DNA from 2 places in the Acidovorax sp. GW821-FHT11A03 genome. Region 2 is predicted to be linked to the other one. Evidence: predicted binding sites of a transcription regulator. Region 2 holds the regulator's gene; the other holds the start of a gene.
What was found. Region 2 encodes FNR, which switches genes on or off when oxygen is low (the NO sensors DNR and NnrR bind a similar motif). Its sites were predicted from a motif close to TTGATNNNNATCAA; they were not measured.
Positions count from the first base shown of each region.

Region 1: a site for FNR is predicted at 8,829-8,842, ahead of AC1RVY_RS18955 (type IV pili methyl-accepting chemotaxis transducer N-terminal domain-containing protein). Genes of this name have one in related genera too.

Region 1 is NZ_JBXASG010000007.1:234,569-244,947, reverse strand. It holds gene AC1RVY_RS18995 (efflux RND transporter periplasmic adaptor subunit) at 1-793, shown strand, start outside; gene AC1RVY_RS18990 (efflux RND transporter permease subunit) at 812-3,967, shown strand; gene AC1RVY_RS18985 (thioredoxin family protein) at 4,064-4,396, opposite strand; gene moeA (molybdopterin molybdotransferase MoeA) at 4,498-5,856, opposite strand; gene AC1RVY_RS18975 (GNAT family N-acetyltransferase) at 5,876-6,421, opposite strand; gene mobA (molybdenum cofactor guanylyltransferase MobA) at 6,439-7,095, opposite strand; gene AC1RVY_RS18965 (DUF6713 family protein) at 7,127-7,510, opposite strand; gene moaA (GTP 3',8-cyclase MoaA) at 7,635-8,774, opposite strand; gene AC1RVY_RS18955 (type IV pili methyl-accepting chemotaxis transducer N-terminal domain-containing protein) at 8,941-9,783, shown strand; gene AC1RVY_RS18950 (hypothetical protein) at 9,818-10,379, opposite strand, start outside.
Region 2 is NZ_JBXASG010000003.1:404,017-414,395, forward strand. It holds gene ccoG (cytochrome c oxidase accessory protein CcoG) at 1-632, shown strand, start outside; gene AC1RVY_RS09135 (FixH family protein) at 705-986, shown strand; gene AC1RVY_RS09140 (hypothetical protein) at 1,038-1,331, shown strand; gene fnr (fumarate/nitrate reduction transcriptional regulator Fnr) at 1,397-2,119, opposite strand; gene hemN (oxygen-independent coproporphyrinogen III oxidase) at 2,306-3,688, shown strand; gene AC1RVY_RS09155 (sulfite exporter TauE/SafE family protein) at 3,694-4,452, shown strand; gene AC1RVY_RS09160 (cyclic di-GMP phosphodiesterase) at 4,663-5,961, shown strand; gene AC1RVY_RS09165 (sensor domain-containing protein) at 5,958-8,405, shown strand; gene AC1RVY_RS09170 (sulfite exporter TauE/SafE family protein) at 8,486-9,301, opposite strand; gene AC1RVY_RS09175 (cell division protein ZapA) at 9,683-10,048, opposite strand; gene AC1RVY_RS09180 (DUF904 domain-containing protein) at 10,045-10,269, opposite strand; cobalamin riboswitch at 10,306-10,379, shown strand, end outside.

The sequences.
Region 1 (10,379 bases), on a different contig from region 2:
CGACTACCTCAAGGATGGCGCCGACATCGTCAACGTGGAAGACCTGGATGCCGTGTACGTGGACTTCCGCCTGCCCGAGCGCCTGCAAGGCAAGATCCGCACGGGCCAGACCGCCCAGGTGGCGTTCGACGCGCTGCCGGGCGTGCGCTATGCCGCCGTGGTGCAGGCCATCAACCCCCAGATCGATGCCGACGGCCGTGCCGTGGCGGTGCGCGGATGCATCGACAACCGCCGCCTGCAGCTGCGCCCTGGCATGTTTGCCCGGGTGACGGCGGTGTTTTCGGAGCGCGCCGACGCCCGGGTCATCCCGGAAGAGGCTGTCGTGCCGGACGGCACCAGCCCCTACGTGCTCAGGATCGTCGAGGGCAAGGAGCCCGGCAGCCGGGTCACGCGGCGCACGCCGGTCAAGCTGGGCGTGCGCACGCCGGGGTTTGTGGAAGTGGTGGACGGCCTTGCCACGGGTGACCTGGTGGTGACCGCAGGGCAGCAGCGCATCCAGAAGGACGGCACCGTGGTGCGCGTGGTGGAACTGGGCAAGCCGGCCACCGGCGCGGCGCAGCCCGCTTCGGCGGCGCCCGCGGCGCTGGCCGATGCCCCGGCACCGGGCGCGGCCGGCTCCGCGGCGGGCATGCCCGCCGCGCAGCAGCCGTCGGCCGCCGTTCCCGCCCCCGTGCCTGTGGCCGCGGCGCCTTCGCCGGCCCTGGTGGCCCCGCTGCCCGGGGCCAGCCCCTGCCAGCTTGCGGGCGCATCCGGCAAGGCGGTGCCATCCGGCCCGCGCCCCGCGCGCGATTGATGAAGCACCAGGACTGCCATGCAACTCGCTGAAATATCGATACGCCGGCCGGTCTTTGCGACCGTGCTGTCCCTGCTGGTGCTGCTGATCGGCGCCGTGAGCTTCACGCGCCTGTCGGTGCGCGAGTACCCCAAGATCGACGAGCCCGTGGTGACGGTGAGCGTGCGCTATGCGGGCGCCTCGGCGGAGGTGATCGAGTCGCAGGTCACCAAGCCGCTGGAGGATTCCATCGCCGGCATCGACGCGGTGGATGTGATCACCTCCATCAGCCGCCCCGAGCAGAGCCAGATCAGCGTGCGCTTCCGCCTGGAGAAGGACGCGGACAACGCGGCCGCCGAAGTGCGCGACCGCACGGCCCGCGTGCGCAACCGCCTGCCCGACGCGGTGGACGAGCCCGTGATCGCCAAGGTGGAGGCCGACGCCTCGCCCGTGATGTGGCTGGCCTTCAGCAGCGACACCCGCACGCCGCTGGAGATCAACGACCTCGTCAACCGCATCGTCAAGCCGCGCCTGCAGACGGTGACCGGCGTGGCCGACGTGCCCATCTATGGCGAGCGCAAGTACGCGATGCGGGTGTGGCTGGACCCCGAGCGCATGGCCGGCTACCGCCTGACCACGCAGGATGTGGAAGACGCCATCCGGCGCAACAACCTGGAGCTGCCCGCGGGGCGCATCGAGTCGCAGCAGCGCGAGTTCAGCGTGACATCGCAGACCGACCTGGCCACGCCCGGGCAGTTCGCCGAGGTGGTGATCCGCACCGTCAACGGCTTTCCGGTGCGCATCCGCGACGTGGCGCGCGTGGAGGAGGGCGCGGCCAGCGACCGCAGCCGCGTGCGCCTGAACGGGCGCGAGGCCATCTCGGTCGGCGTGATCCGGCAGGCCACGGCCAACCCGCTGGAGCTGTCGCAGGGCGTGCGCGCGATGATGCCCGTGCTCAAGGACGACCTGCCCTCGGACATCGTGATCGACGTGGCCAACGACAACTCGCTGTTCATCGACCGGTCCATCAAGAGCGTGTACTCCACCATCGCCGAAGCCGTGGTGCTCGTGGCGCTGGTGATCTTCGTGTTCCTGCGCACGCTGCGCGCGTCCATCATCCCCATCATCACCATCCCGGTGAGCCTGGTGGGCAGCTTCGCGCTCATGTCGCTGGCGGGCTTTTCCATCAACACGCTCACGCTGCTGGCGCTGGTGCTGGCCATCGGCCTGGTGGTGGACGACGCCATCGTGATGCTGGAGAACATCTACCGGCACATCGAGGAAGGCCTGGACCCGTTCTCCGCCGCCATCAAGGGCGCGCGCGAGATCGGCTTTGCCATCGTGGCCATGACGCTCACGCTGGTGGCCGTGTATGCGCCGCTGGCCTTCACGCCCGGCCGCACCGGGCGCCTGTTCGTGGAGTTCGCGCTGGCGCTGGCCGGCGCGGTGGTGGTGTCGGGCTTCGTGGCGCTCACGCTGTCGCCCATGATGTGTTCGCTCCTGCTCAAGCACAACCCCAAGCCCAACTGGTTCGACCGCTCCATGGAGCGCTGGCTCACGGCACTGTCGGACGCCTACGGCCGCCTGCTGCGCTGGATCGTGACGGCGCGCTGGGGCGGTCAGGGCGCGGGGCGCGGCGGCATTCGTGGCGCGGTCTTCCAGGCGCGCTGGATCGTGATCGCGGTCATGGCGGTCAGCGGCGCCGCGCTGGTGGTGGTGTACCCGAGCATGCGGCAGGAGCTCTCGCCGCTGGAAGACCGGGGCACGGTGCTCGTCAACGTCACCGCCCCCGACGGCGCCACGCTGGACTACACCAACCGCTACGCGCTGGAGCTGGAGAAGGTCGGCCGCGAGTACCCCGAGTTCGACCGCATCTTCGCCAACATCGGCAACCCCACCGTGGCGCAGGGCAGCGTGATCTACCGCACGGTGGACTGGGAAAACCGCAAGCGCACCACGCTGGAGCTTGCGCGCGAGCTCCAGCCCAAGGTGGGCAACCTGCCGGGCGTCAGCTCGTTCCTCATCACCCCGCCGTCGCTGGGCCAGGGGTTCCGGGCGCGCCCGCTCACCTATGTGATCCAGACCTCGGACAGCTACGAGAACCTCAACCAGGTGACCACCGCGTTCATGGCCGAGATCGCCCGGAACCCCGGCATCATCGGGCCCGACATCGACCTGCGCCTGAACAAGCCCGAGCTGCGCATCGAGGTGAACCGCGAGCGCGCGGCCGACCTGGGCGTGAGCGTGGACGTGGTGGCCAAGGCCATCGAGACCATGCTGGGCGGGCGCACGGTGACGCGCTACAAGCGCGATGCCGAGCAGTACGACGTGATCGTGCAGACGGCGGCCCGGGGCCGCACCACGCCCGAGAACATCGACACCATCTACGTGCGGGGACGCAACGATTCGATGATCCCGCTGTCCAGCCTGGTCAAGGTGCGCGAGAGCGTGAGCCCGCGCGAGCTCAACCACTTCGGGCAGCGCCGCTCGGCCACCATCACGGCCAACCTGTCGCCCGACTACTCGCTGGGCGAGGCGCTCAAGTTCATGGATGACACCGCCGCCAAGGTCATCCGGCCGGGCTACACCACGGATCTGAACGGCACGTCGCGCGAGTTCAAGAGCTCACAGGGCGCTTTGGGCATCGTGTTCGTGCTGGCGCTGGTGTTCATCTTCCTGGTGCTGGCGGCGCAGTTCGAGAGCTTCATCGACCCGCTGGTGATCATGGTCTCGGTGCCGCTGTCGATGATCGGGGCACTGCTGGCCCTCAAGTGGAGCGGGGGGTCGCTCAACGTGTATTCGCAGATCGGGTTGATCACGCTCGTGGGGCTGATCACCAAGCACGGGATCCTGATCGTCGAGTTCACCAACCAGCTGCGCGAGCAGGGCATGGAGATGGTGGACGCGCTGGTCAAGGCCTCGGCGCAGCGCCTGCGCCCCATCCTGATGACCACGGGCGCGATGGTGCTCGGCGCCATCCCGCTGGCGCTGGCCTCGGGCGCGGGGGCCGAGACGCGCACGCAGATCGGCTGGGTGATCGTGGGCGGCATGTCGCTGGGCACATTGCTCACCATCTTCGTGGTGCCCACCATGTACACGCTGTTCGCGCGCCGGGCCGTGCCGGGCGCGAACACGGCGGTGGCGGCCGAGGAGCCCGCGCATCCGCTGCACCCGCATGACTACGTGGCCAAGTAGCGCCCCTTCCGGTCCGGGGCGCCGGGCGCGTGCATGAGGACCGGATGAAAGGAAAGCCCCCTCGGGCTTCTTTTCGTTCAGGGCGCCGGGGCGTGGTCAGGCCGGCCCCGCGTTCGCCTGCAACGCATCCAGCACCTCCTGCAGGGCCTGCGGCCGCACGAGGCGCGCCACTTCCTGCCCGTTCTTCAGGAACACCAGCGTCGGCCACAGCTTGACCCCAAAAGTGCGGCCCAGGCGCTGGCCGGGGCCGTCTTCCACCTTGATGTGCGCCACGTCCGCGCGGCCCTTGAGCGCCTGCTCGATGAGGGGCTGGGCCCGCTGGCAGTGGCCGCACCAGGGCGTGCCGAACTCGACGACGGCCGTGCCCGGCAGGCGGTCCACATCGTCGCGGGAGGGGGGCGTGGCAAGGTGCTGGGCGGCGTAGGTCATGGGCAGAGTCCACGGAGGGAAATAAAAATAAATGGAAAGCAGTGAGTTCCAGATTAGCGGGACAGGGGTGGACGGGTACCGGCCCGGTACCCGTGGCCGTGTCAGATCACGCCGTCAAAAAGCATCACATCCACCGTGTCGCCCACCGCCACATTGCCTTGGCCGTGGTGCAACACGATGAGCCCGTTGGCCTGCACCATGGAGCTGAGCACGCCCGAGCCCTGGTTGCCCGTGGTGCGCACCTGCAGCGTGCAGTCGGCGGCGGTGGTGACGGTCCCGCGCTGGTACTCGGTGCGGCCAGGTTTCTTGCGCAGGGCTTCGGTGCTGGTGGCGCGCACCAGGGGCGGGGCGGTGTGTGTGCTGCCCATCATGCGCAGCAGGGCAGGGCGCACGAAGGCCAGAAACGTCACCATCACGGCCACCGGGTTGCCGGGCAAGCCGAACAGCACCGCGCCATTGTGGGATTGTTTGCTATTATTTTGGTAGCTATTGGCGCTTGCTGGATCAGCGCCAGAGGCTGTTTTTTCCTCAAATTCCGTGGCGGCGATGCTCCCTGCGGCCATGGGGCGGCCGGGCCGCATGGCGATGCGCCAGAAGGCCACGTCGCCCAGCTTTTTCATCATGGTGCGCGTGTGGTCGGCCTCGCCCACGCTCACGCCGCCGCTGGTGATGATGGCGTCGGCGCGCTGTGCCGCGTTGCGAAAGGCCGCCTCCAGCAGCGCGGGCTCGTCGCGCACCACGCCCAGGTCGATCACCTCCACGCCCAGGCGGGTGAGCAGGCCGAAGACGGTGTAGCGGTTGCTGTCGTACACCGCGCCTTCGCGTGGGGCTTCGCCCAGGCTCAGGATCTCGTCGCCGGTCGAGAAATACGCCACGCGCAGGCGGCGGAACACCGTCACCGTGGGCAGGCCCAGGCTGGCCACCAGGCCCAGCGCGGCGGGTGCCAGCAGCGTGCCCTGGGCCAGCGCAACGCCGCCTTCCAGGAGGTCTTCGCCCTTGAAGCGGCGGTTGTCGCCGGTCTTGAGCACGTCGGCCGCGATGGTGATGTGGCCATCATCGGCTGCGGCCGTGGTGAACTCCTGCGGCACCACGGTGTCCAGGCCCGGGGGCATGATGGCGCCGGTCATGATCTTCACGCAATCGCCCGCCGCCACGGTGCCCACCCAGGCCTTGCCCGCCAGCGCCGTGCCCACCACCCGCAGCGTGAGGGGCTGCCCTGGGGTGAGCTGTGCGCCGGCGAACGCATAGCCATCCATCGCCGAGTTGTCGTGGGGCGGCACGCTGAGGGGCGAGACCACATCCCGCGCCAGCACGCGGCCCAGGGCGTCGAAGAGGGGGAGCTCTTCGGTGGCGGTCACGGGCTCGACCAGCCGCTGCAGAAACGCGTTCACGTCGGCGGCGCTCAGGGCCTGCGGGTCGTAGCCTTGCAGTTCGGCGGCAATCTGGGCAATGGTTTTCATGGGTCTCAGTAGCTTTCAATCAGTCGTGCAGCACGCGCACCATGTGCAGCTTGTCGAAGCCCACGCCGTCCACCACGATGGCGTGGGGCAGCAGGCCCCAGGCGCGGAACCCGGCCTGCTCGTACAGGCGCACGACGTGCGTGTTGGAGGCGGTGACGGTCAGCACCAGCTGGGTCAGCCCGGGCACGCGGCTGGCGGCCTCCACACAGGCGGCCACCAGTTGCTGGCCGATGCCCTGGCGCTGCGCACGGGGCGCCACCATCATGCCCACCACCACGGCGCAGTGGCGCTGCTTGGCGCGCTGTTCGCGTTCACAGCCCAGGCAGCCGAGCAGCTGGCCCGTGGCGTCGAAGGCCCCCAGGAAGAACTGGCCGGATTCCAGGGTGCCAAAGCGCGTCACGTACTCGCTGGCATCGCGGCCCACCGAGGATTCGTAGTCGGAGGTGAACGCATCCGGCGCGGTGCGCAGCGCCTCGTCGCGCAGGGCCTTGTAGGCCACGGCATCCGCGGCGGCCAAGGGGCGGATCTGTACGGAGCTGGTGGCCGGAAACGGGCGCGTGTTCATGGCGGTTGGGAGGCGCGTCAAGCCTGTGAGGCCTGTGGGGCCTGCGGTGTGCTGGTGCTCTCCAGCGCGTGCAGCTCGGCCAGCGTATTGGCGTTGAAGAAGGCCTTGGGGTCATCGCCCGGCTGGTCGAAGGGCACGATGGCGCAGTGGTGCTGGCCCGTCCAGGCGTCGATCTTGCGGCCGCCGGCCTGGGTGAAGGCGACCAGGCTTTCGAGCAGGTCCACGCGCAGCAGGCAGAACACCGGCTGGGTGCGCACGCTGGTGCGGCCCGTGCCATCGTCTTCGGGCGCCGCGGCCATGGCGATGTCGGCGTCCTGGGCGTCTGCCGCGGCCGCCAGGCGCTGGGCCAGGTCCAGCGGGAACAGCGGGGTGTCGCAGGGCACCGTCAGCAGCCAGGGTGTTTCGCAACGCTCCAGCCCCGTCAGAAAGCCCGCCAGCGGACCAGCGTAGTCGGCCAGCACATCGGGCCACACGGGGGCGCCAAACGCCTCGTAGGCCGCGAGGTTGCGGTTGGCATTAACCATGGTGGCGCCGGTCTGCATCTGCAGCCGCATCAGCGTGTGCAGCGCCAGCGGCAGGCCGCGAAAGTTCTGCAGGCCTTTGTCGACGCCGCCCATGCGGCTGCCGCGTCCGCCTGCGAGCACGAGGCCGGTGATGTCTTGGGTTTCGATCATGGGGGTGGGCGATGGGGTGAAAAGCAGGGTGCTACAGCGGCTGCCGGGCACGCAGCGCGGTCAGTTGCAGGCACGAAAGGACGGCCGTGCAGGCCAGCAGGCCCAGGGACACGGGTTGCGCGAACGCCCCGTGCCCCAGCGCAAAGAACAGGCCGTGGATCGCCACGGTCAAGGCTCCCAGGCAGGGCATGAGCTTGTAGAAGGCCAGGGCCGAACGGCCGTCGCCCCGGGCGACCTGCGCCTGGGCATACAGCACCAGCGCAATGATGGGCAGGTTGAGCAGCAGGTTGACCTGGTTGCCGCCGGGAATGTGGAACAGCTCCCACTCATGCCAGTACGCGGCGTCGATCTGGTGCGTGACCAGGACGGTGGCATTGGCCAGGAACAGTGCGCGGTGTTTAGATTGAAGGGGCATGGGGTGGGTGTGGGCAAGAGGTGAAGGCCGCGGCCACCCATGGTGCCTGAAAACCGTCGGCGCCAGGACCATGGCGCGGGGCGGGGGCTCCGCAGGGCCGAGATGCACGGGGCCGGCCCCACCGCTAGCCACCGATATAGCTCATCTCCACCCGCCGCGCGCCACCCTGTGTGGTGTCCGCCGGCAGGCTGCTGCGCAGCTCCGAATAGCGGTCGCCGCGCTGTTGCCAGATGGGGGCGATGGCCGAGGCGATCGCTTCGTCGCTGGCGCCGCCGCGCAGCAGGGTGCGCAGGTCGTAACCCTCCGAGGCAAACAGGCACAGGTAGAGCTTGCCTTCGGTGGACAGGCGCGCGCGGTTGCAGTCGTGGCAGAAGGCCTGGGTCACGCTGCTGATCACGCCCACCTCGCCCAGGGCGGGGTCGTACTGGCCTTGTGCGTTGGTGTAGCCCCAGCGCTCGGCGGTCTCGCCGGGGCTGCTGGGGTCGAGCTGCACCAGCGGCAGCTCGGCGCGCAGGCGTTCGATCAGCTCGGCCGAGGGCAGCACCTCGTCCATGCGCCAGCCATTGGTGGCGCCCACGTCCATGTACTCGATGAAACGCAGCGTGGTGCCCGTGCCGCGAAAGTGGCGCGCCATGGGCAAGATTTCATGGTCGTTGGTGCCGCGCTTGACCACCATGTTGACCTTGATGTGCGACAGGCCCGCCGCGTGCGCGGCTTCGATGCCCGCCAGCACGTCGGCCACCGGAAAGTCCACATCGTTCATGCGGCGAAAGATCGTGTCGTCCAGTCCGTCCAGGCTCACGGTCACGCGGTTCAGGCCCGCATCCTTCAAGGCCTGGGCCTTGCGCGCCAGCAGCGACCCGTTGGTGGTGAGGGTGAGGTCGGGCGCCAGGCCGTCCACCGTGCGCAGCTGGGCCAGCTGGGCCACCAGCGCTTCCAGGTTCTTGCGCAGCAGGGGCTCGCCGCCGGTCAGGCGGATCTTGCGCACGCCGTGCGCCAGGAACAGCCGCGCCAGCCGGGTGATCTCCTCGAAGCTCAGCAAGGCACCGTGCGGCAGGTAGGGGTAGTCCTTGTCGAACACTTCCTTGGGCATGCAGTAGTTGCAGCGGAAGTTGCAGCGGTCCGTCACGCTGATGCGCAGGTCGCGCAGCGGGCGGCCCCGGGTGTCGGTGAGTTGGCCCGTGGGGGCCGCCGGGTGCGTGGGCACCCGCGCCGCCAGTGCGGCGATGCGTTGGTCCACCAGGGGAATCACACGTTCGGCCATGGGGTGATTTTGCCGCAAGGGGCCCCGCAGAGGGGCAAGCCCCTGCGCGCGGAGTTGATCGCGGTCAAGTTTTGCCCCGGCGGCGGCGTGGCCCGCCTTTGACATGGCGCAGGGCGGTCTGGATGTTGCATTGCAACAATACGTCATCCGATTTCAGGGGATTCCCATGCCAGTTCGTGAGTTCTTCGCCGACGCCCTGCCATGCCAGCGCCGCGTGGCGGTTCAATGGGTGGCGGCGGGCATCCTGCTGCCCACCTGGGGCCACAGTGCCCAGGCGCAGATAGGGCTGTCGGGGGCCATCAACTATGCGGGCTGGTTCCGCGCCCTGTCGCAGCGGATGGCCAAGGCCTATTGCCAGCAGTACCTGCAGGTGCTGCCGGGGGCGGCGGTGGATGCGATGGGGCTGGCGCGCAAGATGGTGCAGTCGGGCAGCAGCGAACTGGCGCGGGGCCTGCAGTCGGGGCGCTGGCCGGCCGACGTGGGGCGCCAGCTGGAAGAAGTGCAAAAGCAGTTTGCCCTGCTCAACCAGTTGACCGCCGTGCCAGCCACCCAGACGGCGCTGGTGGTGGCGGCGTCCGACCAGGCCGACCGCACGCTGCTGGTTTCCCAGGCCGTGACCGAGTCGATCGAGAGGCTGGCGCAGGCCCCCAGCGCGCGGCTGGTGAACCTGGCGGGCCGCCAGCGCATGCTGTCGCAGCGCCTGGCCAAGAACTACTTTCTGCACGCGGCCAAGGTGGAGTCCAAGGTAGTGCAGGCGCAACTGGCCTCCGACGCCGCCGACTTTCGCCAGGCACTGCAGACGTTGAAGGCGGCGCCGGTGTCCACCCCCGCCATCCGCAACGAGCTGGAGCTGGCCGACTCGCAGTGGCTGTTCTTTGAATCGGCCCTGCGCCGCCCGGCCGATGACGTGGGGCTCAACGCCGTGGCCACCACCAGCGAGCGCCTGCTGGGCGTGATGGACAAGCTCACCAACCTGTACGAGGCAGCCCTGCGCGAGGTGCTGGGCTGAGCGTCCGGGGGCAATCCGGCCATCCGGCCCCCCATCAGCCGCTGCAGGCCGCGTGCTGCGTGAAGTCCGCCAGGCGGCAATCGCGCCCCACCAGCACCAGCCGGGTGTCCAGCGCGTCGAAGAATCCCGGGGGTGGTGGCAGGGGCAGGCGCTGCACGCGTTTGTGCGCGTCGATGCGCACCGCCGCCAGCTCATAGTCGCGCGCCAGGGCCATCCACAGGCCGTGGGCCCCGGCGGACTGGCGTGCCCCGGTCATGAGGCTGCGGCCCGAGTCCAGCCACCAGCGGTAGATGGCGGAGGCAATGCCCATGCGGCGGTAGCCGTCCACCACCTTGGTGTGGGGCGCGCGCAGGTGGCGGTCGGTGCGGCGGTCCACCTCGACCAGCCGGTTGAACACGGTGTAGGCCACGATGCGGTTGCGCTGCGGGTCGATGGCGTAGACAAAATACTCGCCGTCGGCTTCGCGCAGGCGCAACTCCAGCCCGTGCAGGCGCAGGGGCAGCGCGCGCATCGCGTCGCGGGTGCGGTGGTTGGTGCGGATGCGTTCGTGCAGTGCGTCGAACTCGCGCTGGATGTCGCGGCCCGACAGGTCCACG
Region 2 (10,379 bases):
GCCTGGGCGACTGCATTGACTGCACCTTGTGCGTGCAGGTGTGTCCCGTGGGCATCGATATCCGCAAGGGCCTGCAGTACGAGTGCATTGGCTGCGGACTGTGCGTGGATGCGTGCAACACGGTGATGGACAAGATGCACTACCCCCGGGGGCTGATCCGCTTTTCCACGCAGAACGGCGTGGCGCAGCGCTGGAGCCAGTCGCAGATCCTGCGGCGCGTCCTGCGGCCTCGCGTGCTGATCTACACCGCCGTGCTGGTGGCACTGTGCGTGGGCATGATGGCCAGCTTGGTCACCCGCACGCCGCTCAAGGTGGATGTGGTGCGCGACCGCGCGGCCCTGTCGCGCATCGTGGCGGGCGGCAAGCTGGAGAATATCTACCGCCTGCAGATCATGAACGCCACCGAAGGCCCCCAGCGCTACCGCATCGGCGCCCGCGGCCTGGACGGGCTGGAGGTGGCCTCTGAAGCCGAGGTGGACATTGGCCCCGCGGAGTCCCGGTGGGTGGCCGTGCGCCTGCAGATACCGTATGGCTCCGCGCCCCCGGGCTCCCATGCCGTGCAGTTCGATGTGCAGGCGGTGGGCGCTGCGGCCCATGTGACCGAGAAGTCCGTATTCCTGGTGCCCCGATGAGGCGACGTGCACCCCGGTGCACGGCACCGGGGACTTTGTATGACCGAGAAGATTTTTGAGGAGCAAGCACCCATGCCATCCAATCCAGCCATCGGCTCCGCCCCCGCCACCGCTGCGCCCTGGTGGAAATTCGGCCACGTCTGGCTGATCATCGCCGGCCCTGCCATCGTCATCGTGGCGGGTTTTGTCACGCTGTGGCTGGCGATTTCGCGGCCAGACCCCGTGGTCGCCGAGGACTACTACCGCCAGGGCATCGAAATCAACAAGACGCTGGAGGCTCCGGAGAAGAGCCTGGCCCCGGCCATGAAGGGCCGCAACCACGCGGCGACACCGGTTCAGGACCAGCCACGCTGAAACCCCTGGCCGAGCAGCGGGTCTGCGCGGCCTTACCAGGAGACAACCCCGATGTGGACGCAACGCCTGATGTGGATTGCATGGCCCGCCTTTCTGATGGCGGGCGCGATGGAGATGCTGGTTTTTGCGATGGTGGACCCGCAGGACCTGCATTGGTTCGGGCAGCCGCTGGCCCTGTCGCGCCAGGGCGTCTACACGCTCGCGTTCTTTGCGTTCTGGGCCATCACCATGGCCTCCAGCGCGTTGACCACGCTGCTGGCAATGTCGCCCTTTGAACTCAACCGCTGCCCCGTGCCTGAAGGCGAGCGCCCTGATGATTGCCGAAAGACATCATCCTGCCCTTGAACAGCGCACCGGCCGGGCTCCGGTGGCAAGGCGTTGCCGGGACGGGCGGACCTGGCTCGCCTTGCTCAGTGGCAGGCGGACTGGTTGTTCACGATGCGCTTGAGCGCGTCGGTCTCGAGGATGCGGACATGGCGCTGCTTGACTTCGACAATGCCTTCTTCCACAAACTTGGAGAAGGTGCGGCTCACGGTCTCGAGCTTGAGGCCCAGGTAGCTGCCGATCTCCTCGCGCGTCATGCGCAGCACCAGCTCGGACTGCGAGAATCCGCGGGCGTGCAGGCGCTGCACCAGATTGAGCAGGAACGCTGCCAGGCGCTCCTCGGCCCGCATGCTGCCCAGCAGCAGCATCACGCCGTGTTCGCGCACGATCTCCCGGCTCATGATCTTGTGCACGTGGTGCTGCAGCGCGGTGACCTCGCGGGACAATTCCTCGATGCGGTCAAACGGCATGACGCAGACCTCGGCGTCTTCCAGGGCCACCGCATCGCAGGTGTGGTGATCATTCACGATGCCGTCCAGGCCGATGATCTCGCCCGCCATCTGGAACCCCGTGACCTGGTCGCGTCCGTCCTCGGTGGCCACGCAGGTCTTGAAAAAGCCGGTGCGGATGGCATAAAGCGAGGTGAACGACTCACCATTGCGAAACAGCGTGCCGCCGCGCTTCACCTTGCGGCGAACTGCAACGACCTCGTCGATGCGGTGCAGTTGCTCTTCGCTCAGGCCCACCGGCATGCACAGCTCGCGCAGGTTGCAATTGGAACAGGCGACTTTGATGGTGAGCGGGTTCATAGGCACAGGGCGGAGTTAGGTTTCGAGCATACCGCCCGATGGCCGAAGAGGGAGTCTCTTGGAGGGCGGGCAGGCGACTGACATGCATCAAATTGTCGCTGTTCCGGCCACTCCATCACTTGATTCATGTCAAGGACATGGGGAGCAGCTTACGGCACAGTCAAGGTGTACGCAAGGATTCGCCCCATGACCGCTGTTTCGCCTGACCTGCTGCGCCGTTTTGACGTACCAGGCCCCCGCTATACCTCCTATCCGACGGCCGACCGGTTTGTGGAAGCCTTCGGCCAGGAGGACTACGCCCTCGCCCTCGAGCAGCGCCGCATGGGCACCCTGACCAAGGCGCTGCCCTTGTCCCTGTATGTGCACATCCCCTTTTGCGAGTCGCTGTGCTACTACTGCGCCTGCAACAAGATCATCACCAAGCACCACGACCGGGCTGAAGTCTATCTGCGCTATCTCAGCCGCGAGATCGATCTGCACACGGCGCACTGCGGCACGGGTCAGGTGGTGAGCCAGCTGCACCTGGGCGGCGGCACCCCCACCTTCCTGTCGGACGATGGCTTGCGGGAACTCATGGCGATGCTCCAGCGCAGCTTCACCCTGGCGCCGGGCGGGGAGTACTCAATCGAGGTGGACCCCCGTACCGTCAATGCCGACCGGCTTGCCGTGCTCGCGGAGCTTGGATTCAACCGGCTGAGTTTTGGCGTGCAGGATTTTGACCCCGAGGTCCAGAAGGCGGTGCACCGCATCCAGCCCGCCGAACAGGTGTTTTCGCTGGTGGAATCCGCGCGCTCGCTCGGCTTCGAATCGATCAATGTGGACCTGATCTACGGGTTGCCGCGCCAGACGCCGGAGTCGTTCGACCGTACGCTGGCGCAGGTGGTTCAGTTGCGGCCTGATCGCATTGCGCTGTATGCCTATGCCCACCTGCCGGAGCGGTTCAAGCCCCAGCGCCGCATCCTCTCCGCCGAACTGCCCGCAGCCTCCGGCAAGGTGTCGATGCTCTCCCGTTCGCTCGACGCGTTCATGGGCGCCGGCTATGTGTATGTGGGGATGGACCACTTCGCGCTGCCGGAGGACTCGCTGGCCGTCGCCAAGCGGCAGGGCCGCCTGCACCGCAACTTCCAGGGCTACAGCACCCAGCCCGACTGCGACCTGATCGGCCTGGGCGTGTCGGCCATTGGCAGGGTCGGCGCCACCTACAGCCAGAACGCCAAGACCCTGGATGAGTACTACGACCTGCTGAACCAGGGGCGTCTGCCCGTGGTGCGTGGCCTGGCCCTGACGCGGGACGACCTCGTGCGCCGCGCCGTCATCATGTCCTTGATGTGCCAGGGAGAACTGCTGTTCGAGCCCATGGAGCAGGCCTGGCTCCTCGATTTTCGGCACTATTTCTCCGCCGAACTGGCGCAACTCGACACCATGGCCGAGCAGGGGCTGGTCAAGGTGAGGCCCGACGGTGTCGAGGTCACGGCCATGGGCTGGTTCTTCGTGCGCGGCATCGCCATGGTTTTCGACCGATATCTGCAGGCAGACCGCAACCGCGCGCGTTTTTCACGCATCATCTGAATCCCATGCTTGCAACGGTTGCCTCGACTGCCTTGTTGATGGGGCTCGTTGGCGGGTCCCATTGCCTGGCCATGTGCTCGGCACCTTGTGGCGCCGTGGTGGGGCAGGGGAGCGCGGGCTGCGCATCCGCCCCGGGCGCAGGGGCGCCGGCGGAGGGGGCTCCCCCGAAGGTGCAGGCGGTGCGGTGGGCACCGCGCGGTGGCGTGGCCCGGCGGGCCGTGGCCTTTCATGCGGGCCGCCTGACGGGATATGCCCTGGCGGGCGGGCTGGCCGCCCTGGCCATGGACAGCCTGGCGTGGCTCACTCAGCAGACCATGGCACTGCGCCCGGCGTGGACCTTGATGCACGTCGCGGTGATGGCGTGGGGGCTGATGCTGATGGTCCAGGCGCGGCAGCCGCTCTGGGTGGAGCAGGCGGGCCGTGGCGTGTGGGAGCGCGTGAGGCCTCTGGTCCGTGCCCCGGGAGGCATTCTTGCCGCGGGGTTTCTCTGGGCGCTGATGCCCTGTGGCTTGCTGTATTCGGCGCTGCTGGTGGCTGCCTTGAGCGGAGGGCCCCTGGAGGGCGCATTGTCCATGGCGCTTTTTGGCATTGGCAGCGGCGTCTGGCTGGTCGGCGGGCCCTGGGCCTGGACGCGGTTGCGGGCCCGGCTCAACACCGTGCGCGCGGACTGGGGGACGCGCGCCGCCGGTGGCCTGCTCTGCGCGGTGGCAAGCTGGGCACTGTGGATGGACCTCGTCTACAAACCCTCGCTGTGGTGCCGCTAGCGTGCATTCGGGCCGCGGCGGCCTGAGGGCGAGGCGGTTTCGGTAACCCACATCCCCATGAGGGGGATTGCCCCGCCCCGCGCCTTCGGGCAGGCAAGTGTTGCCGTGCCGCCGCGGCGCGGGTGGGCTCCTTCGACAAGGCCTTCGAACTGGCGATAATCTGTGTAACTATTGGTGGCATTCACGTCTCCATGTTTCGCGCGCCCCGAAGTGAACTCCTCCATCCTCATCGATATCAGCCAACTGCGCGTCGGCATGTACATCCAGCTCGATGTGGGCTGGATGCACCATCCGTTCCCGGTGAGCAGTTTTCGGGTGGCATCGGCGGACCAGATCGCGACGTTACGGGAGCTGGGGCTCACCGAGGTGCGATACGTCCCCAAGAAAAGCGATCCGGAGCAAAGAGAGCTGGTTCCGGCCGCCTGGAGCGTGCCGGAGATGACGGTGCCCTCGGCCCAGGGACCGGATGCCCCCGGCGCCACGGCCACCGTGGACCCGGAGGCGCAGCGCCGGCGCGAATTGCTGGAGGCGCAGAACCGCACCTTGGCGGCCTGCAACCAGCGGTTCGGAGAGGCCACCCGGCAGTACCAGGCACTCGAACGCGTTGCGTCCGAGCACCCGGACCAGGCCCGCACCAAGGGCGATGCGCTGGTGGCTGGCTGCGTATCGGAACTCCTCGAGAACGGTGACTCCGTCATCCGGTTGCTGTCGGAGGGCGTTGGCGAGCGCAATGCCCTGCACCCCATCAACGTGATGGTGATCTCCCTGCTGCTGGGCCGTGCCCTGGGCATGAAGAGCTCCGAGCTGCATGATCTCGGCATCGCGGCCCTGATCCATGACCTGGGCAAGCTCAAGCTGCCGCCGAACCTGCGCCAGCCCACGCCCTCGATGATCCCCATGGAGCGAACGCGCTACGAGTCCCACGTGGGCGAGTCCGTGGCATTCGCCACGCGCATGGGGCTGCCCGAAGCGGTGCTGACGGCCATTGCGCGGCATCACGAAATGGCCGATGGCAGCGGGTTCCCCCTGCGGCTGTCGGGGCCTGACCTGGGACGGGCGGGGCAGGTGCTGGCGCTGGTCAACCGGTACGACCGCATGTGCAACCCGGCCAACGGCGTGGATGCGCTCACGCCCCACGAGGCGTTGTCCGTCATCTTCGCGCAGCTCAAGGCGCGCTTCGATTCCGTGGTTCTGGGGGCATTCATCCGCATGATGGGGGTGTACCCGCCGGGCTCCATTGTCCAGTTGGTCAATGACCGCTATGCGATCGTTGCCTCGGTCAACTCGTCGCGGCCCCTGCGGCCCAAGGTCATCGTGCACGATTCCCGTGTGCCCAAGGACGAAGCACCGATCCTGGACCTGGAAACGGTGCCCGAGCTGGGCATCCGGCGCAGCCTCAAGCCCGCGCAGCTGCCACGCGATGCGCTGGACTATCTCTCTCCCCGTCAGCGCATCTGTTACTTTTTCGAGCGTGCGGTCAGTCCCGGCAATGAAGAGGCAGGTTCGTGAGGGTTTCGCAATCCCACGGCTGGCTGGACGCGCTGCAGGAAGCCGTCTGGCTTGTCGATGAGGCCAGTCTGCTCATCCTGCACGCGAATGCCGCCGCGCAGCGGCTGGTAGGGACCCCCGTGTCCGCCATGGTCGGTGCATCGGTGCTTGGCCTGGCCACCACGCCGCAGGACCAGGCGTTCTGGGGGGAGCCCGCCGAGGTGGTGGCGGGCGGCATCCATTCCCACACCCGTCTTCTGCGTGCGGATGGCACGCTGGTGCCCGTGGACCGGCAGGTAAGCCGCGTGCCCTGGGGCGCAGCGGGGGGCGATACGGTGTACATGCTGACCATGCTGGACCGCAGTGCCCAGGAGGCCACCGAGCGCGAACTGGAAACCCTGCTGTCCGAACTGCGCGCCACCCTGGACTCCGCGGCCGACGGCATGCTCGTCTGCAGCCTTGATGGCCGGGTGCGGGCGTTCAATCAGCGCCTTGCACAGCTGTGGAGCATTCCGCGCGACCTGCTCCTTGAGCGTGACGACGGGGCGGTGTATGCCCACATGGCTACGCAGGTGAACGATGCGGCGGCCTATTCGGAGCGCCTGGCCGCGATTGCGCGCGAGCCGATGCAGGAGAGCACCGACATCCTGGTGCTGCGCAACGGCGCGGTGCTGGAGCTGCGCACGGTCCCCCAGTTCAGCCAGGGTCGGCCGGTGGGGCGTGTGTACTCGTTCCGGGACATCACCCGGCAGACCGAGATACAAGCCAGCCTGCGCCTTGCCGCCAGGGTGTTCGAATCCAGCCTGGACGCGATCTTCATCGCCGACAGCCAGCACCGGGTCCTGCGCATGAACCCGGGATGCGAGCGCCTCGTGGGCCCGTCGGCCAAGTCGTTCGAAGGCAACACGGCGGCCTCTCTCTTTGGCGGCGGCCCCGATGCGGCGTTCATGGAACAGGTGCTGCAAGGCTGGTCCAGAGAAGGCTTCTGGGAAGGCGAGCTGTGGCTTCCCCGGGACAACGGGACCTATTGCGCGGTGCAGCTGTCGTGGGTGGCGTTGCGCGACGACGAGGGGCGGCTGGTGCAGAGCATCGGCTTCATGCGCGACCTGACGCTGCAGCATGCGGCCCAGAAGCGCATCGAAGAGCTGGCGTACAGCGATGTGCTCACAGGGCTGCCCAACCGGCTGCTTCTGTCGCAGCGGGTGGACACGGCCATCCAGGGCGCCCGCCAGAGCGACACCGGTTTCGCGATCCTGTTCCTGGACCTCGACCGTTTCAAGATCATCAATGACTCGCTGGGCCATCCCTTTGGCGACCGGGTGCTGCAGCTGGTGGCCGAGCGATTGCAGGCCTGCCTGCGCCAGACGGACATGCTGTGCCGGCTGGGCGGGGATGAGTTCGTCATCTATCTGCACGGTGGGGATGCCGTGGTGGCCGAGAGCGTGGCGCGCCGCATCCTTGACGACATGCTCAAGCCCTTCATGCTCGATGGCATGGGTTTCTCCATCCAGTGCAGCATCGGCATGGCGCTGTACCCGCAGGACGGGGCCACGCTGGACGACCTCATCAAGCAGGCCGATACCGCCATGTACCGCGTCAAGGAGCGCGGCCGGGGCAGCTATGGCTTCTACCAGCCGCAAATGAACGCCAACCTGCTCTCGCGCATGCGGATGGAGCATGCGATGCGCCAGGCGCTGGGTCTGGACCGCATGGCGGTGCACTACCAGCCGCAGGTCAACATGGCCACGGGGCGCATCACGGGCGCCGAGGCCCTGATCCGCTGGACCGACCCTGAATTCGGCGCGGTCTCGCCCGGGCAGTTCATCCCCCTCGCGGAGGAGTCCGGCTACATCGTCACGCTGGGTGCCTGGGTCATGGAGCAGGCCGTGCGCGAGGCGGCGGTGTGGATGCACAGCGGCATGCCCATCATGATCTCGGTGAACGTGTCCGCGCTGGAGTTCCGCCAGCCCGATTTCGTGGACCGGATCACGCGCCTGCTGGCGGTGCACCAGCTGCCGCCCACGCTGCTGGAGCTGGAGCTGACCGAAACCATCCTGCTGCAGGATGCGCAGGAGATGGAGCAGCGCCTGCGCGTGCTGGCCGGCCTGGGCATTGGCCTCGCCATCGATGATTTCGGCACGGGCTATTCCAGCCTGGCGTACCTGAAGAAGCTGCCGATCCACAAGCTCAAGATCGACCAGTCGTTCGTGCGCGGGCTGCCCGACGACGATGGCGACCGGGCCATCGTGAGCGCGATCATCAGCATGGGGCGCGCCATGCATGTGGAGGTGGTGGCGGAGGGCGTGGAAACCGAAACCCAGCAGGCGGTGCTGCTTCAGATGCAATGCGACCACTACCAGGGTTTTCTGTGCGCGCCCGGGCTTCCTGCCCACGAGTTTCGTGCCCTGCTGGGCAAGCCGCTGCCCTTGAAGGCGCAGGGCCGGCGCAATTCCGTCCAGACCTAGGCGCGCGAGGCCAAGGGCTTCGCACCACCGCCTTGGCCACCATCTCCGCTGCCCTTGCGCCGTGGCCCCACGGCAGAGCCTCAGGAGGCCGCGATGCCCTTCCAGAGCATGTAGGCCGCCAGGCCGAAGAGCAGGGATGCGAACACGCGCTTGAGTTGCTTGACCGGCAGGCTGTGCGCCGCCCTGGCGCCCAGGGGCGCGGTGAGCACGCTGCAGGTCGCGATCACCGCCAGGGCGGGAAGCCAGATGTAGCCCAGCGATGCCGGGGGCAATCCGCTCACGTTCTGGCCGCCAATCACGTAGCCCACCACGTTGGCGAGGGCGATGGGAAAGCCGAGCGCGGCGCTGGTGGCCACGGCATTGTGGATGGGCACGTTGCACCACGTCATGAACGGCACGCTCACGAAGCCGCCGCCGGCACCCACCAGCCCCGACAGGAACCCGATCACGCCGCCCGCCGCCACCTGCCCCGCGCCGGCAGGCATCTGGCGCGAGGGGGCGGGCTTCTTGTCCAGGAACATCTGAGAGGCCGAAAAACTCACGAACAGCGCGAAGAAGATCGCCAGGAACGAGCCCTTGAGGAGCGCGAACACGCCCAGGCTGGCGATGAATCCACCGAGCACGATGCCGGGCGCCAGGCGCTTGACGATGTCCCAGCGCACCGCCCCACGCTGGTGGTGCGCGCGCACGCTGGAGATCGAGGTGAACATGATCGTCGCCATGGAGGTCGCGATGGCCATCTTCACCGCGAGGTCCGGTGCCACCTTCTGGGCACCCAGGATGTACGTCATGAACGGCACCAGCAGCATGCCGCCGCCGATGCCGAGCAGGCCGGCCAGAAAGCCGGTTGCCAGGCCCAGTACACCGAGTTCAACGATCAGGAGAGGATCCAGCATGGGGCAAAAAGGGAGAAGGGGAGGGAACAAGGGGCGGGGAGGCGGCGCCCGGTCGGCCGTTCAGCGGGAAGGTGAGGCGGCGGCGACAGCGGCATGGGGAAGGAAGAAGGTGTCTGCGATTGCCACCGGACTCTCATCCTGAACCGGGGGTTCAGGTGGGCGAGGGCAGCCAAGCGTTGGGTTCATCTGACGCGAGATGATCACGCTCACCGGGCAATGTACCAAGCCCGAGCTCGTTGAGCATTGGTTCAAGGAAATATAAAGCCCGACAGCATCGCAGACAGCCTGATTGTAGGCGCTGGCGGAGTCCGACGCCGGCGCCAGGACATGTAAAGACCGCAGGGCGGCGCGCCGGGTTCAGAGGTGCCGGGGGGCGCCGTGTCAGAGCAGGCGCCCGTCCTCGCCCAATGCCTCGTCGAGCCGCTGGACCAGGGCCTTGAGGTGGTCCTCGTCCCGCTCGGGCAGGGGCAAGGCGGCCTGCGCTCCGGGCTGTGCCGCAGGCGGCGGGGAGGACTTGGCGGCCGCGCCCGCCGCCAGGTCGGCCGCCTCGCGGTCCGCAATCTCGAAAGCCAGGTTCAGCGCGGCCAGCACCGCGATGCGTTCACGGGCGCGCACCTTGCCGGCGTCGCGGATGCGGGTCATGGCCGTGTCGACGCGTTCAACGGCATCCAGCAAGCGGCTTTCATGCCCCTCGGGGCAGGTCAGCAGGTAGCTTTGCTGCAGGATCTGCACCTCGATTTGCTTCATTCGGATTCTTTCGTGACAGGGGCCGCCGCGGGCAGCCGCTCCAGCAGCGCGTCAACCCGGGCGCGGGCCGCGCTCAGGCGCGATTTGAGCGAATCCCGCTCCTGCGCGAGGGCGGCCACCTGATCGGCGAGCAGCGCGTTGGTGCGTTGCAGTTCCGCGTGCCGCAGCAGCAGGCGTTCGACGCGCTCGGCGATCTGGTCGGTGGTGGACGGTGTTGCCATACAGCTGTCGATTGTAGGGTTGGCGGTTGTAAACGGTCGTAAAATCCCATTGTTGGTGCTCGCGGTGTGGTTCACATGCCGCAGTTCAACGGGAAGCAGGGAGGTGCCGC